One region of the Phyllobacterium sp. YR620 genome, then DNA from elsewhere that is predicted to be linked to it. Evidence: predicted binding sites of a transcription regulator. Region 1 holds the regulator's gene; the other holds the start of a gene.
What was found. The regulator LexA, encoded in region 1, represses DNA repair genes until DNA is damaged. The targets are predictions, from matches to a motif close to TGTTCNNNNTGTGTTCNG.
Positions count from the first base shown of each region.

Region 1 (7,638 bases):
CGCTGACGCAAGCCGATATCGATGCTGGCGGGGTTGCCAACACAGCGACCGCCACAGCGACGGTTGCAGGATCGCCGACGACGGCGACTGTAACAAGCACGGCGAGCGAAGTGCGGACACCGATCGAGCAGAGCGCCACGATCGCGTTGGTCAAAACCGCGAAGCTCAACGATACCGATGGCAGCGGCTTATACGAGGCCGGCGAATCGATCACCTATCGTTTCGAGGTTACCAATACCGGCAATGTCGTCGTCAACGACGTCATTCCAACCGACCACGGCCCAACGTTCAACAAGCAGCCTGCCGCCAACAAACTCAGCGCGGTTGTGCCGGGGCCGACTGCCATTGCGCCGAAGCAGACGCAGGTGTTCGAGGCGACCTACACGCTGGCGCAGTCCGATATCGATGCGGCTGCAGGTATCGCTAACGGGATTGTCAACAAGGCCAAAGCCGAAGGCACCTATACGCGGCCACAAGCTCCAGAAAGCAATGCCGGGCGCGGCTTTGCCTACACCAATCCGGGGCAAGGCAAGATCACCGTCGTCGATTCGGCGGAGGCGACGGCAGTTCTCGAATTGCCGGCGGCCCAAGCCTCTTCCGTAACGATCACCAAACAGGCCGGCCTGCGGCAGATACGCCGCGGCGAGAAGGCGCCGTTCATAATCAAAGTGATCAACAAGAACACCAGCAACGTCGCAGGCTTGACGGTTCTTGACCGCCTCCCCGCAGGCTTCCGCTATGTCGGCGGATCGGCGACGCTCAATGGCAAAGCCGTTGAACCGCGCATTGACGGTTCCAACCTTCGTTTTGACAATCTGACGCTTGGTCCGAAGGGCGATGTGGTCATTCGCCTGCAAATGCTGGCGCTGAGTACGGCCGGGCCGGGCAAGCACGTCAACAAGGCGCAAGCGCTCGGTTCAAGTGGCAAAAGGCTTGCCCCGGAGGCGAGCGCCGCCGTCGAGATCATGGTCGAACCGGTCTTCGATTGCGGCGATCTCATCGGCCGCGTGTTCGACGACCTTAACAGCGATGGCTACCCGAACGACGGCGAGCGGGGCCTGCCCGGCGTGCGTATTGCAACCGTGCGCGGCTTGCTGGTGACCACCGACGAATTTGGGCGCTTCCACGTTGCCTGCGCTGATCTTCCGGATGCGCGTATCGGCTCCAACTTCATCATGAAGCTTGATACGCGCACCCTGCCTGCCGGCTACCACCTGACCACCGAGAACCCGCGGGTGATCCGTCTCACCGCCGGCAAGATGTCGAAGCTCAACTTCGGCGCGGCGCAAGGCCGCGTCGTGCGGCTCGATCTCAAGGACGAAGCCTTCGAACCTGCTCTCACGACGTTGAAGCCGCGATGGGACAGGGGGCTGGATGCGCTGATCGAGATGCTGAAGCAGCAGGAGGCAACGCTGCGGATCAGCTACCCGACGCGTTCCGAAGAGCTTGCCGCCAAACGCATGAACGCGATCGAGGACGCCATCGCCAAGCGATGGAAAGCCGCAGGAGGCGGGTACGCGCTTAACATCGAAACGCGCGTGGAGGTGGGTCAATGAGCCAAGGCCGCTTTCAGGTGTCCATCCGGCCCCAAAATCACCTGGTTGCGTCGCGCAAAGCGCGCATGCTTATGGCGGGTTGTACCGTTCTCCTGGTGCATCTCACGACGTCCAGAGCCACGGCCCAGGAAGAAGCGGCGGCCGCGAAGGCGAGCGCATGCATCGAGACCGATTGCGCTGCCGGGACTGCGCAGAACGAACCAGCAGTCAAAAGCTCCCGCATCGCAGCCCCCGGTGCCCGGTCCCCATCCGATGATGCCGAAGGGACCATTCCTTTCGCCATCAGTGTCGAGGGCGAGACCGTCGTCAAAAGCAATGAGCCGCGATCCCTGGGCGTGGCCAAGGAGACCAACGCACAAAAGCACGCCGCAATTGGGGCTGGGTCCGACAAAGCCACGCCAAAACAAGGGCTCAGTGCGGTCGATATCCAGGTCAAGTTCGATGGGCTCGACGCGCGCCCGGTCCTGAATGTTTCGACGACCCCGATGCGCACCGCATATCGGACGGGCGAGCCGATCCGCTTCCTTGCGACCTCTAACTACCCCGCCTTCATCCAGCGTTCCGAAATTCGCGTCTTCGAGGATGACAAGCAACTCACGGATAAGCCGATCGCAGTCATTGCGGTTCCGGTCAACGGCGAAGCCGGCTGGACCATGCCAGCAACCGAGAATGACGACCAGCGCTTCAAATACGTGCTGCGAGTCTATGATGTCGACAACCGTTATGACGAGACGTTGCCGCGCCCGCTTCGCCGCATGGATCGCGACCTGCCGCGGGAAGAGGAGAATGCGGTCGCGCCGGGCATGACCGAGGACAACACCGGATTACGGAACATCCCGGTTCGTGGCGGCGCAGTCACCGTCTACGGCCGGAACGTTCCCGACGGTTACGGGGTGCAGGCGCTCGACGATAGGATCCCCGTCGATCGCGAACGTTCCTTCGTCATGCAGCGCATTTTGCCGCCCGGCGATCATGATGTGGACGTGACTGTCGTTGGCTCGAAGGGCAGCGCCGTCGACTTTCACCGCCAGATCAACATCCCCAATAATGACTGGTTCTATGTCGCGCTGGCCGACCTCACTGTCGGCAAGAATAGCGGCAGCGATCATATTGAGAGCGTGCGGCCGGGCGAATATGACGACATTTATACGAAGGGTCGCCTCGCCTTTTACGTGAAAGGCAAGATCAAGGGCAAATATCTGCTGACCGCCTCGGCCGACACAGGAGAAGACAGTCTCGATCATATGTTCCGTGGACTCGATGCCAAGGATCCGCGGCAATTGCTGCGGCGGCTCGACCCGAACGACTATTACCCGATCTATGGTGACGATTCCACGGCGATCGACGACGCTCCGACCAAGGGCAAATTTTACGTGCGGCTCGAGCGCGGCGACAGCCAGGTCCTGTGGGGGAGCTACAAGGCGATCATCCAGGGCACGGAGTTCATGCGCTCGGACCGAGCGCTCTACGGCGCGAGCGCTGCCTATCGCTCAGAGAAGACGACACCCTTCGGAGAGCGCAACAGCGAAGTGACGCTCTATGCGGCGCAACCGGATACGCTGCCGCAACGCGACGAATTCCTCGGGACCGGCGGCTCCGCCTATTTCATGCGCAGGCAGGACATAACGATCGGCTCCGAAACCGTGACGGTGGAAGTCCGCGATTCGACAACTGGACAGATCATCGAGCGGCGCACCTTGCGCTATGGCGAAGACTATTCGTTCGACTACCTGCAGGGCATGCTGATCCTGAAGCGGCCGCTTTCCTCTTCGACCGGCACGACGGGCCCGGTGCGTGAAGGCGCGCTCGGCGGCAACAAGGTCTATCTGGTATCGCAATACGAATACACGCCAATCGCCGGTGACCTTGACGGCTATGCCTATGGCGGACGGGCGCAGCATTGGTTCGACGACAAGGTTCGGGTCGGCATCACCGGCATGAACGAAAATACGGGCCTCGCCAACCAGAAGGCTTATGGCGCCGACATCAAGGTCCGCCATTCCGATACGACTTTCATCGAAGGCGAAATATCGCGGTCCGATGGACCGGGCTTCGGCACGTCCCGCTCCACCGATGGCGGGCTGACCCTGAGCGACGTGCAGACCACGGGCACGCGCGGCCGCCTGGCCACGGCGTGGCGCACACGGGCGCAACTCGACCTGGAAGACATCAGCAAGAGCGGCATGAAGGGCACGCTCGGCGGGTACTACCAGGAAAAGGACGCGGGCTTCTCCACCCTTTCGGAACAGGTTGCGGCGGATCAGCGGATCTGGGGACTCGCGGCAGATATCGATATCACGAAAGATTTGAGCCTCGACCTCACCTATGACGATTTCAAGGAAGGTGAAGCGACTAATGATTTCTACGATCAGGCGGTCGGCGGCAGGTCCAAGCGTAAGGGCGCTGCCGCAATCAGCAAGCAACTGAACGAATACTGGAAAGCCTCGTTCGGCGTCACCTATCTCGAACTCAGTAATCCGCTCGCAACAACTTCGAACAAGTCCGGCTATGACGGGTCGCGGCTCGATGCCGGCGCTCGTCTCGAATATGCACCCGATGCCGAACATACCTATTACGGCTTCGGACAAGGAACTTTGTCGCGATCCGGCGACATCGAGCGCGGCGACCGTCTTGGCGTCGGCGCCGAATATCAGCTCACCGAAAAGATCGGGCTAAACGGCGAAGTATCCTATGGCGCGACTGGGCTCGGCGCCCTCGCCGCCGTCACCTATGAGCCGACAGCGGAGGATAGTTACTATCTCGGCTACCGCCTCGACCCCGATCGCGCATTCGACCTTGACCGAACCTACGATCTCGACGGGACTGATTACGGCGCGATCGTCATCGGCGCGCGCCGCAAGCTCGACGACTATTGGTCGACCTATGCTGAGAATAATTACGACCTGTTCGGGAGGCGCAATTCGCTCGCCCAAACCTACGGTGTCGTGTACACGCCCGACGCCAAATGGACGGTCGATGGCGGGCTGGAGATCGGCACAGTCGAAGACGATACGATCGATCCCTCCACAAATCTCGAACGTTCCGATTTCGACCGCAAGGCGATCTCCCTGTCGGTCGGCTACAAGGACGAGGATCGCATTGCCGCGCGCATTCGCGGTGAGACTCGTTTTGAAGATTCCGACGATGATACCCGCGATCTCAACACCTACCTCTTCGCAACGGGCTTCAGCTGGAAGACGAACGATAGCTGGCGGCTGCTCGCCAATATCGATTCAGTTCTCTCGGACTCGAACGGTGATGGTTCGTTCAGGGATGGCGACTATGTCGAAGCCTCGCTCGGATATGCCTACCGTCCGATCACGAACGACCGGCTGAACGCTCTCCTCAAATATACCTGGCTTTACGATCTTCCGGGCGAGGATCAGGTCAGCGCGGTGACCGGCGACGAATACGGGCCAGCACAGCGCAGCAACATTCTTTCCGCCGATTTCACCTACGATCTCGTTCCCTGGCTGTCCGTCGGCGCGAAATACGGCTTCCGCTACGGTCAAGTGCGCGAGCGGCTTCAGGACGATCTCGACGCATTCTCCGATTGGCAGACTTCCTCAGCGCATCTCGGCATTGTTCGAACCGATTTTCACATCGTCAAGAAATGGGACGCCTTGCTGGAAGGGCGCGTCATGTACATGGCCGAGGCGGATACGACAGATCTTGGCGTGCTCACCGCCGTTTATCGCCACGTCGGCGACAACTTCAAGGTCGGCGTCGGCTATAATTTCGGCAATTTCTCCGACGATCTGCGCGACCTGACGCTCAACGACCGCGGTGTGTTCTTCAACGTCGTCGGCAAGTACTGACGCATGGGCGTTGTTCATCGCGCAGGTGCCGGCAACGGGCCAGATGCGCTATTTGGATATCGGCGCACTCCTTCTACACGACATATTAATACTTGTGGAACACAACTGGAACAGATAGTGTTTGTTCTGGTTTTGTTTTTCCGATTCCGTTTCGAAGGATCGCCGATGCTCACGCGTAAACAACACGAACTTCTGCTCTTTATCCATGAGCGCCTGAAGGAAACCGGCATCCCTCCATCCTTCGACGAGATGAAGGATGCATTGGACCTAGCGTCCAAATCGGGGATACATCGGCTGATAACAGCGCTCGAGGAACGAGGTTTCATTCGACGGCTTGCTAACCGTGCGCGGGCGCTGGAAGTCCTGCGCCTGCCGGATTCAATTGCGCCTGGTCTCAATGCGCAAAAGAAATTTTCGCCAAGCGTGATCGAGGGCAGCCTCGGCCGCAATGTCGCCCCCCCCCGCCCGCAGCCACGCGCTTCGGATGACGACGGTGCGCCGACGATCGTCAACATACCCGTCATGGGCCGGATCGCGGCCGGTGTACCAATCTCCGCCATCCAGAATCAGACGCACATGATTGGCCTGCCGCCGGACATGATCGGCAGTGGGGAGCATTATGCGCTGGAGGTCAAGGGCGATTCCATGATCGAGGCGGGCATCTTCGACGGCGACACGGTCGTCATCCGGCGCGGCGACACGGCCAATCCCGGCGAAATTGTGGTCGCGCTTGTCGATGACGAAGAGGCAACCTTGAAGCGCTTTCGGCGCAAAGGGGCATCGATTGCTCTCGAGGCCGCCAATCCGGCCTATGAGACGCGCATATTCGGGCCGGATCGGGTGCGCGTGCAGGGTAAGCTGGTCGGTTTGATCCGCCGTTACTGACGGATCGGGTTTTCCTGATCGTCTGCCGGTGGCTTGGTCTTTGCGGCACGCCGCTGCGGTTTTTGCTCCGCAAGATTGCGGGCGGTGCGGGAAAAAGCCCGATAGGCGTTCCATGGGCGCTGAGGGGAGCCCACGGCGTAGGTAATGTTTGCAGACTGGAGGCGTGCCTGCAATTGTTCTACAGCAAATGCAGCCGCATCTAGCCCGGACGGTGGATCGACCTTGTTGTCGCCGAACCTGATTTCTGCGGAACCGCGTAGCGCCAGGTCCTGCGCCGTAATTACAAGAACGTCCCCCGGCTCGCAGGTTGCTGTGGGACCGGTGAAGGCAAGGACGACGATATCGCCCTCGGCACAAGCAGTTGATTTTTTGGTCGGATCGTCCGTGTAGGCGACGATCAGGCCGCCGGCTTCCCTCGCCAGGCACACGCCGTCGGCGCACTCAAATTGTCCATCGGCCGGCGATGCGCCATTCTTTGCCGGCGTGAGCACTTGAATTGCGCCGTACCCCTGCTGCCAGTTATCGAGGGTGAAACGGCTTGCCGTTGCGCGGTTCACCGTCAGCGCGTCGTCGGGGGCGCTCAAGGCGACGAGCCTGCCCTCTTCGGCAATCACTATATCCGGCGGACGTGCAGAGCGGAGCGGCACTATGGCCAATGCCATTACTGCAAATCCAACGAGCCGCAGCCGCGTTGTCAGCAACATGAGGAGGACCAGTCCCGCGGTCATCAAAAGCAGGCTCGTTTGCGGCATTGATCCGAAATTGCCGCTCGGCGAATGCGCGCCAACCATCTTCGCGATCGCAATGACCCATTCGATGCCGCGTTCCATGACAGCAAACGGCAGCCAATCGAGATCAAATGGCATCGCAAGAACAGCAAGCACCGCAAACGGCATCACAAAGATCGAGACAACGGGCAGCGCCAGCGCGTTGCCCACAAGCCCAAGCGGCGCTGTGTTGTTGAAATGGTAGGCGGCGAAGATCGAGCTCGCCGTCCCGGCAACCAACGAAGTCATGGCGATAGCGCCGACATGGCTTGCCGCCATCATCGGCAAACGCAGAAGCAATCCCTCGCCTTTCGTTCGGTTTGACCTGTTCTTTCGGCGCGATCTCCAGCCGTAATATGCAATGAGCGCGCCTGTCGCCGAATATGACATCTGGAAACTCGGTCCGAGAATTTCATGCGGAAGCAGCGCTATCGTGATCAAAGCGCCGATGGCGAGATTGCGCATGGAGATTGCCGCGCGATCGGCCATCATGGCAATGAGCATCACCGCCAGCATCACGAAACTGCGCTGCGCAGCTACATCGGCGCCCGAGAGCAGGAGATAGAAGCCGGAACCGGCAAGGGCGACGAATGCCGCCAGTTTTTTCATTGG
Region 1 covers NZ_FNJP01000003.1:480,865-488,502, reverse strand. Annotated here, with positions in the region: gene BLR72_RS14135 (DUF7507 domain-containing protein) at 1-1,556, shown strand, start outside; gene BLR72_RS14130 (RHS repeat domain-containing protein) at 1,553-5,374, shown strand; gene lexA (transcriptional repressor LexA) at 5,540-6,259, shown strand; gene BLR72_RS14120 (ComEC/Rec2 family competence protein) at 6,253-7,638, opposite strand, start outside.

Region 2 (7,638 bases), on a different contig from region 1:
CTTTGCCTCCCGTCGTTTTCACCAAGGAAGAACAAAAATGCCTGGCGACAGGCATTTATTTTGAGGCGCGTAGCGAGAGCATCAAGGGACAGGCGGCAGTGGCGCAGGTCATTCTCAACCGCGTGCGCAACCCGGCCTATCCGAAGACGATTTGCGGCGTCGTCTACCAGAACGATGACTGGATCAATCGCTGCCAGTTCTCGTTCGCCTGCGAGGGGCGCAAGCTCCACGTCACGGAACCGAGGGAATGGAAAGTAGCGCAGCAGGTGGCGCAGGCCGTGACATCCGGACAGATTTTCTTGCCTGAAGTTGGGTCCGCAACCCATTACCATGCAGTCTATGTTCGCCCCAACTGGGCGCGAACGATGAAGCGTGTCGACAAGATCGGCGCGCACATCTTCTATCGAACATTCGGCGGCGGCTGGATTTGATCCGACTTTCGTCGTCTTGGAATTGGTGCGAGAGCTGCTATATTATTCTTGGAGTGGGGAACGAGCTTTCGCCCGCCCCCCGTTCCTGATTAGTTGAATTGAACCCGGATCGACATTGTCCAGCCAGTCCGGGTTCTTTTCATAATCAGGGTGATGCTAAGTGGCTTGAACCACATGCTTCACCTCCAAGTTCGAGGGCAAGGCCTTTGCCATGGTCGAAGCGGCCCATCCTCCTCGATACGCCGGCTGGCTCGGCGCACCTGCTTCCCCTCAAGCTGTCGGTGCCGCATTTATCGGAAAGTTCGCTGTTGCCCGCAAGAAACGCAGGGTTGCGAATGCCTGTTGAGGGGCGTGTGTCTGGTTGGTGCACGGCAGAACGGATGCTCAACGGGCGGCGATCGGCAAGGATTCGAACCCGAATTTTCGCCAAAGAGGTGAGACATAAAGTCATATTTGCCTAACATATTGAATTTTACGGCGAAAATTACCCTTGAGAGTCTCCTTCCAGCGCCTTGACTAGCGCGGATCGGGACAATATGTTGCGCGCGACTTCGAAGCGGGGGTGAAGCCTCGCATTCAGCGTGTAAAGGACATGCCATTGGCCAACGGGAAAGAACCCGATACGTCAGGTCCTGTCGGTGACACGCCGGGTGCTGGACGCAGACTGACTTCGGATGAACTGGAGAGTCGCAGTCGCTCTCTGGCGGCAAAATTGGCTGCCAGGGGTGTAGGTCTCAAGCCCAGTTCGCAAGACAAGGGGACGGAAACCGCCTCCGGTGTCGCGCAGGCCGTGAAATTGTCGAGCGAGTTCATCGCCGGCGTTCTGGCTGGTGCGGGGTTGGGCTGGTTAGCTGACCGATTTTTGGGTACTTCACCTTGGGGGCTGATCGTGCTGCTCCTCCTTGGTTTTTGTGCTGGAACGCTGAACATCCTGCGCTCGACGGGACGTGTGGCGGAGAACCAAGGTGCGGAGCTCGGCAAGGGTTCGGACACCAAGAAACCGGAATAGGCTTCGGCCAAGGTCGCAAGACTGGACCCGCAAGTAGAGACATTACAGACGAGGTTAGAGTGTCAAACGATCCGATTCATCAATTCCATATCAACAAGTGGATTCCCATTGATGTGGGTGGAGTCGACCTCTCCTTCACCAACTCATCGGCCTTCATGGTCGCGACGGTTGCTGTCGCTTCGGCATTTCTCTATTTCACCTCGTCCAACCGCGGACTGATCCCGACCCGCCTCCAGTCGGTTTCCGAGATGGCCTACGAGTTCGTGGCCTCGACGCTGCGCGATTCGGCTGGCAGCGCCGGAATGAAGTTCTTCCCGTTCGTTTTCTCGCTTTTCATGTTCGTGCTCGTTGCCAACATGCTGGGCATGTTTCCGTACTTCTTCACGGTCACGAGCCAGATCATCGTTACCTTCTGCCTCGCAATCCTCGTCATCGGGACCGTGCTGGCCTATGGCTTCGCCAAGCATGGCTTCAAGTTCCTCGGCGTCTTCGTACCGTCCGGCGTTCCCAAGCTTCTGCTTTTGCTCGTGGTACCGATTGAAATCATTTCGTTCCTCTCCCGTCCGATCAGCCTTTCAGTTCGTCTTTTCGCCAACATGCTTGCCGGCCACATTACGCTGAAGGTTTTTGCCGGCTTCGTTGCCTCGATGAGCGCGCTCGGCGCTCTCGGCATTGGCGGCTCGATCCTGCCGCTCGCCATGACGGTCGCCCTGACGGGTCTCGAATTCCTGGTGGCTTTCCTTCAGGCCTACGTCTTCACCGTGCTCACCTGCATGTACCTGAACGACGCAGTACATCCTGGCGGTCACTGAGAAAACTTCACCGGCGGTCTCCGCCAAATGCAAATCTATCAATGAGAATTCTATCCAAAGGAGTTTAATATGGATCCGGTAGCAGCAAAGTACATCGGTGCAGGTCTCGCCTGTTTTGGTATGGCCGGCACGGCCCTCGGCCTCGGCAATATCTTCGGCAGCTATCTGTCCGGTGCACTGCGCAACCCGTCGGCAGCTGACGGCCAGTTCGGCCGCCTGGTATTCGGCTTCGCCGTTACCGAAGCTCTGGGCATCTTCTCGCTGCTCATCGCTCTTCTGCTTCTCTTCGCTGTCTAATTCACGACAGCACACTATTGCTGGCTGCGCTGCGCGCGGCCAGTAATCATATGCAGCAATCCAGTTTGCTGATTTGGGAAACGCCCGAACCCAAGGGGACAACATATGTTTGTGTCTTCGGCGCATGCCGCATCCACAACGGAAACAATCGTCGCTCAGACCGATACGCATGGCGCTGCCGGCACGGCCGTTCCTGCGGCGCCTGACGCTCATGCAACAGAAACCCATACCGAAACCGGTGTGGCGCATGAGAAGGCTGTCTTCCCGCCCTTTGATACGACCCACTTCGCCTCCCAGGTACTGTGGCTCGCACTGACATTCGCGGCGTTCTACCTCTTCCTCTCTCGGGTGATCCTGCCTCGCCTCGGCGGTATCATCGAGACGCGCCGCGATCGTATCGCGACCGATCTCGACCAGGCTGCCCGCATGAAACAGGATTCGGACGAAGCTCTCGCCGCCTATGAGCAGGAACTTGCCGACGCCAAGAAGAAGGCAGGCTCCATCGCCCAGACCGCGCAGGACGAGGCCAAGGCCAAGTCCGATTCGGAAATGGCGAAGATTACCGCCGAACTCGAACAGAAGCTCAGCGAAGCCGAAGCCAGCATTGCCGCCATCAAGGACAAGGCAATGAAGGAAGTCGGAACCATTGCCGAGGACACGGCGACCGAGATCGTCAACAAGATCATCGGTGGCAATGTCGACAAGGCAAGCGTCTCTGCCGCTGTCAAAGCCGTCCGGGGCTGAGGAGAACGAAAATGGAATTGGACGCAACATTTTACGCCCTCGTAGGCCTGATCATCTTCCTCGCGCTGATCGTCTACCTCAAGGTACCGGGTGTCGTCGGCAAGTCGCTCGACAGCCGGGCCGATCGTATCCGTGACGAGCTTGAGGAGGCACGCCGCCTGCGTGAAGAAGCCCAGTCGCTGCTCGCTGAATTTCAGCGCAAGCGCAAGGACGCCGAAAAGGAAGCCGGCGAGATCGTGGCAATCGCCCAGCGCGAAGCCCATGGCCTGCTTGAGGAAGCCAAGAAGAAGAGCGAAGAATATATCGCGCGCCGCCATAAACTGGCCGAACAGAAGATTGCCCAGGCCCAGGTCGAAGCGGTCAACGAGGTTCGCGCCACGGCTGTCGATGTTGCAGTTGCAGCAGCGAGCAGGGTTCTTGCTGACAAGGTCGATACAAAAACGTCGGCTGACCTCTTCAAGTCTTCGCTGTCCGAGGTAAAGTCACGCCTCAATTAAGCTTGGCTGAATGCCTGTCGAGAAGCCGCCTCCGGGCGGCTTTTTTGTCTGCCGCTATAGGTGCGGGAGAGGGGCTGGTCGTTCGATCCGGCGTGCCAAGCAATCCGACCTCTGGGAGCGGGGCTATCCAAACAGGCAGCGCTCTAGACCTGCCGATCCTTGAGCGGCGAGAAACTGAAGCGGTGCAGTCCGACGACCGGGCCATGGGCTTCCATGGCATTGCGATGATATTCGGTGGCATAGCCGACATGCGATTCGAGCCCGTACAGCGGCAGGTACTTGCCCGTCTGGGTCATCATGCGGTCGCGCGTCACCTTGGCAAGGATCGATGCTGCAGCGATCGACACCGATCGCTGGTCGCCCCGGATCAGTGCCGTTGCAGGGCACGGCAAGCCGGGCGCCACGTCGCGTCCGTCGATCAGTGCGTGGCCGGGCTGAATGGCGAGCCCGCAAACTGCCCTGCGCATCGCTTCGAGCGCGGCTTTCAGAATATCTGTGGCGTCGATTGCCGGCGCCGAAACGCTGGCCACCGCGCAGGAGAGCGCCGTGGCCGTAATGATATCGAAAAGTTCCTCGCGTCGCTGCGCCGTCAGGCGCTTCGAATCGTCGAGCCCATCGGGAATTTTCTTCGGATTGAGGATCACCGCCGCGGCGACCACCGGGCCGGCCAGCGGACCGCGCCCCGCCTCATCGATGCCGACGATATATTCGACGCCGCTGCGCATGAGCTTACGCTCGCTGGTAAAGTCCGGTTTTACCGGCTCCAGGGGAAGAAGCAGAGAATCAGAACGCGATCGAGCCATGTTGCGACGAAACTCGCATTCGTTCTGATTCTCTGCAAGTCCTCAGGTAGCGATGGGGTAGGCTACCCAAGGTCACATCAGGCCGGGATGGGGGCGCAGCCTGACGGAAACCCTTGTTAAAACAAGGAAAGCTGCTCGCTTCCCGGAGTTGGGGAAAAAAGATCGGTGCGCAAGCGCCGTTTGGCGAGATTCATCCCCAGCCGCTTGGCCGCGATCTCGAAGCGGCGGCCGATCTGCCAGGCATAAGGCCCGTCGCCGCGCATGCGCTTGCCCCATTCAGCATCGTAGTCCTTTCCGTCGCGCATGGACCGTACCAGCGAAAGCACGTGGCGGTAGCGGTCTGGATAGTTGCGCAGCAGCCATTCCTTGAAGATCGGGCTGACTTCGAGCGGTAGCCTGAGCAGGACATAACCCGCCTCGAGCGCACCCACTGCCCTCGCGCTATCAAGGACGCGCTCGATCTCATGATCATTAAGACCGGGGATGACCGGCGCAACCATGACACCGACCGGAACGCCGGCATCGGCGAGGCTGCGCAGTGCCTGCAGGCGGCGCGTCGGCGTCGAGGCCCGGGGTTCCATGGTTCGCGCCAGCTTGCCGTCCAGCGTCGTGACCGAAAGGCAAACCTTGGCGAGACCCTTTTCAGCCATGCGTGCAAGGATGTCCTGGTCACGCATAACCAGCGCCGATTTCGTCACGATGCCCACCGGATGCTGGTGTGCCTCAAGCACCTGGAGTATGTCGCGCATGATGCGCCACTTCTTCTCGATGGGCTGGTAGGGGTCCGTATTCGTACCGATGGCGATCGTCTTCGCCGTATAGCCCGGCTTCGAAAGTTCCTTGTCGAGCATCTCCGCTGCATCAGGTTTGGCGAAAAGTTTCGATTCGAAATCGAGCCCGGCTGAAAGCCCCATGTAGCTATGGGTAGGCCGCGCAAAACAGTAAATGCAGCCATGTTCGCAGCCGCGATAGGGGTTGATCGAACGGTCGAAGCTGATGTCGGGCGATTCATTGCGCGTGATGATGACGCGCGGCTTCTCGATCTGAACCTCGGTCTTGAAGGGCGGCAGGTCCTCGATCGTCTCCCACCCATCGTCATAGACATGGCGGCTCTCGGCTTCAAAGCGTCCCGACGGATTCATGCCTGCGCCGCGGCCACGGCGGCGTTCCGAATCGATGCGCAGGCCCGCTTCGTCGATCACGGCATTGGCGTGTTGTGCACGGCCTTGCCCGAAGGCGGCTTTGTCCGCTTGCACCACAATGTTCATTTGCGTTCTCCTTGGACTGAAGCGAATCTCGATTCGCTAATCACAGCCGCTACATGAATCTATTCCTAGCAAAAACCTAGAACAAAGCAAGAACAATATTGATGCGATCCCACCCATCTGTGCGCCGAAAGGACAGATGGATATTCGGCCGATTATGCGATAGAGCGTTCGAAATGATCTCCGTTCTGATTGAAACCCAAAATTCGGATGAACCTCTGGCAAGAACGCTCGCCGGGCTGGTGGGTGGCGCGGTCGAAGGATTGCTCAGCGACGTCGTCGTGGTCGATGAGGGATCCGTCGATCAGACGCACCGGGTCGCAGACCAGGCAGGTTGCATCTTCTTGCAGGACCAGACGCTGCTTGATGGTTTTCGCCGGGCGCGAAGCGAGTGGTTTCTTTTTCTGGAGCCGGGCGCGCGCCTGCTCGACGGCTGGATCGAGCCCGTTGCCATGCATGTGGAGCGCATGCAGGGGCCGGCCTGCTTCACCCGTTCTCATGCGCATCGCAGGCCGTTCCTCAGCCGGGTGTTCAAGCCGGGAAATCCGCTCGCAGACGGATTGCTTATATCCAAGCGCCAGTCGATGGCGCTGTTCAACCCAGGCAAGAAATCGGTGGATATTGCGCGAGGCCTGGCAATGAAGCGGCTGCGCGCAGAAATTATTCCCGCCCCGTTGAAGGGCTAGAACTCCTATCCAGCAAGCTGCTTTAAGCTTTTCCGGTACGCTTCAGGTGCTCGTCGAGCCTCGGCATGATCTCGACGAAGTTGCACGGCATATGCCGGTAATCGAGCTGATGCTGCAGGATACCGTCCCACGCATCCTTGCACGCGCCGGGCGAACCGGGCAGCACGAAGACGAAGGTGGCGTTGACGACGCCGCCGGTCGCACGCGACTGGACCGTCGAGGTGCCGATCTTGTCGTAGGAAATGCGATGAAAGACTTCGGAAAATCCGTCCATGCGCTTTTCAAAGATGGGTTCGAGCGCTTCGGGCGTCACATCGCGGCCGGTAAAGCCGGTGCCGCCGGTGGTGATGATGACGTCGATATCCGGATCTGCCGACCAGGACAGCACCTTGTCGCGGATTTTGTTGACGTCATCGGTCACGATGGCGCGTTCCGCCAGCGTGTGGCCGGCCGCTAGGAGTCGTTCAGCCAATGTGCTCCCGGATTTGTCGTCCTCGAGCTTGCGCGTGTCTGAGACCGTCAGCACGGCGATCTTCACTGGAACGAAGGGTCTTGTTTCATCAATGCGCGCCACGGTCAGTTTCCCTCCATGGCACTATGCGTTGCAACGACGAACCAGCCAGGATGATCACGACGGAGTTTTGCCGCCGCCCCTTCGGCGTCGCTGTCGCTGTCGTAAATACCAAAGCAGGTTGCGCCTGAACCGGACATGCGCACCAGCCGCGGCGATGTCCGTTCGAGCGCAGCGATCGTATCGTCGATCCCGGGGGTCAGCGCTCGTGTCGCCTGGAACAGGTGATTGTGCGTTGCCTTGAGATAGTCGCAGACGTCATCGAGCGAGCGCATCGCGCGCAGAGCCGGCAAGGGCGGGTTGTCGCGCTTGTCGAGGGCGGCAAACACCTCTGGTGTCGAGATCGAAGCGCCGCAATTGGCAAGCAGAAGCGGCAGTCGCGGAAATGTCGCCATCGGTTCGATCTCCTCGCCAACCCCGCGCGCGATCAGCGGCTGGCCGTAGAGGCACATCGGAATATCGGCGCCAAGCGGCAGACCGATTGCCGCTAAAGCGTCGATGCCGACATCAAGGGCCCACAGGC
Region 2 covers NZ_FNJP01000004.1:146,867-154,504, forward strand. Annotated here, with positions in the region: gene BLR72_RS14895 (cell wall hydrolase) at 1-431, shown strand, start outside; gene BLR72_RS14900 (AtpZ/AtpI family protein) at 1,024-1,440, shown strand; gene BLR72_RS14905 (F0F1 ATP synthase subunit A) at 1,500-2,252, shown strand; gene BLR72_RS14910 (F0F1 ATP synthase subunit C) at 2,322-2,549, shown strand; gene BLR72_RS14915 (F0F1 ATP synthase subunit B) at 2,655-3,293, shown strand; gene BLR72_RS14920 (F0F1 ATP synthase subunit B) at 3,311-3,790, shown strand; gene BLR72_RS14925 (ribonuclease HII) at 3,934-4,593, opposite strand; gene BLR72_RS14930 (PA0069 family radical SAM protein) at 4,710-5,861, opposite strand; gene BLR72_RS14935 (glycosyltransferase) at 6,035-6,544, shown strand; gene moaB (molybdenum cofactor biosynthesis protein B) at 6,567-7,118, opposite strand; gene BLR72_RS14945 (4-(cytidine 5'-diphospho)-2-C-methyl-D-erythritol kinase) at 7,121-7,638, opposite strand, start outside.
Region 2: the regulator LexA is predicted to act here: its motif matches at 5,939-5,956, upstream of BLR72_RS14930 (PA0069 family radical SAM protein).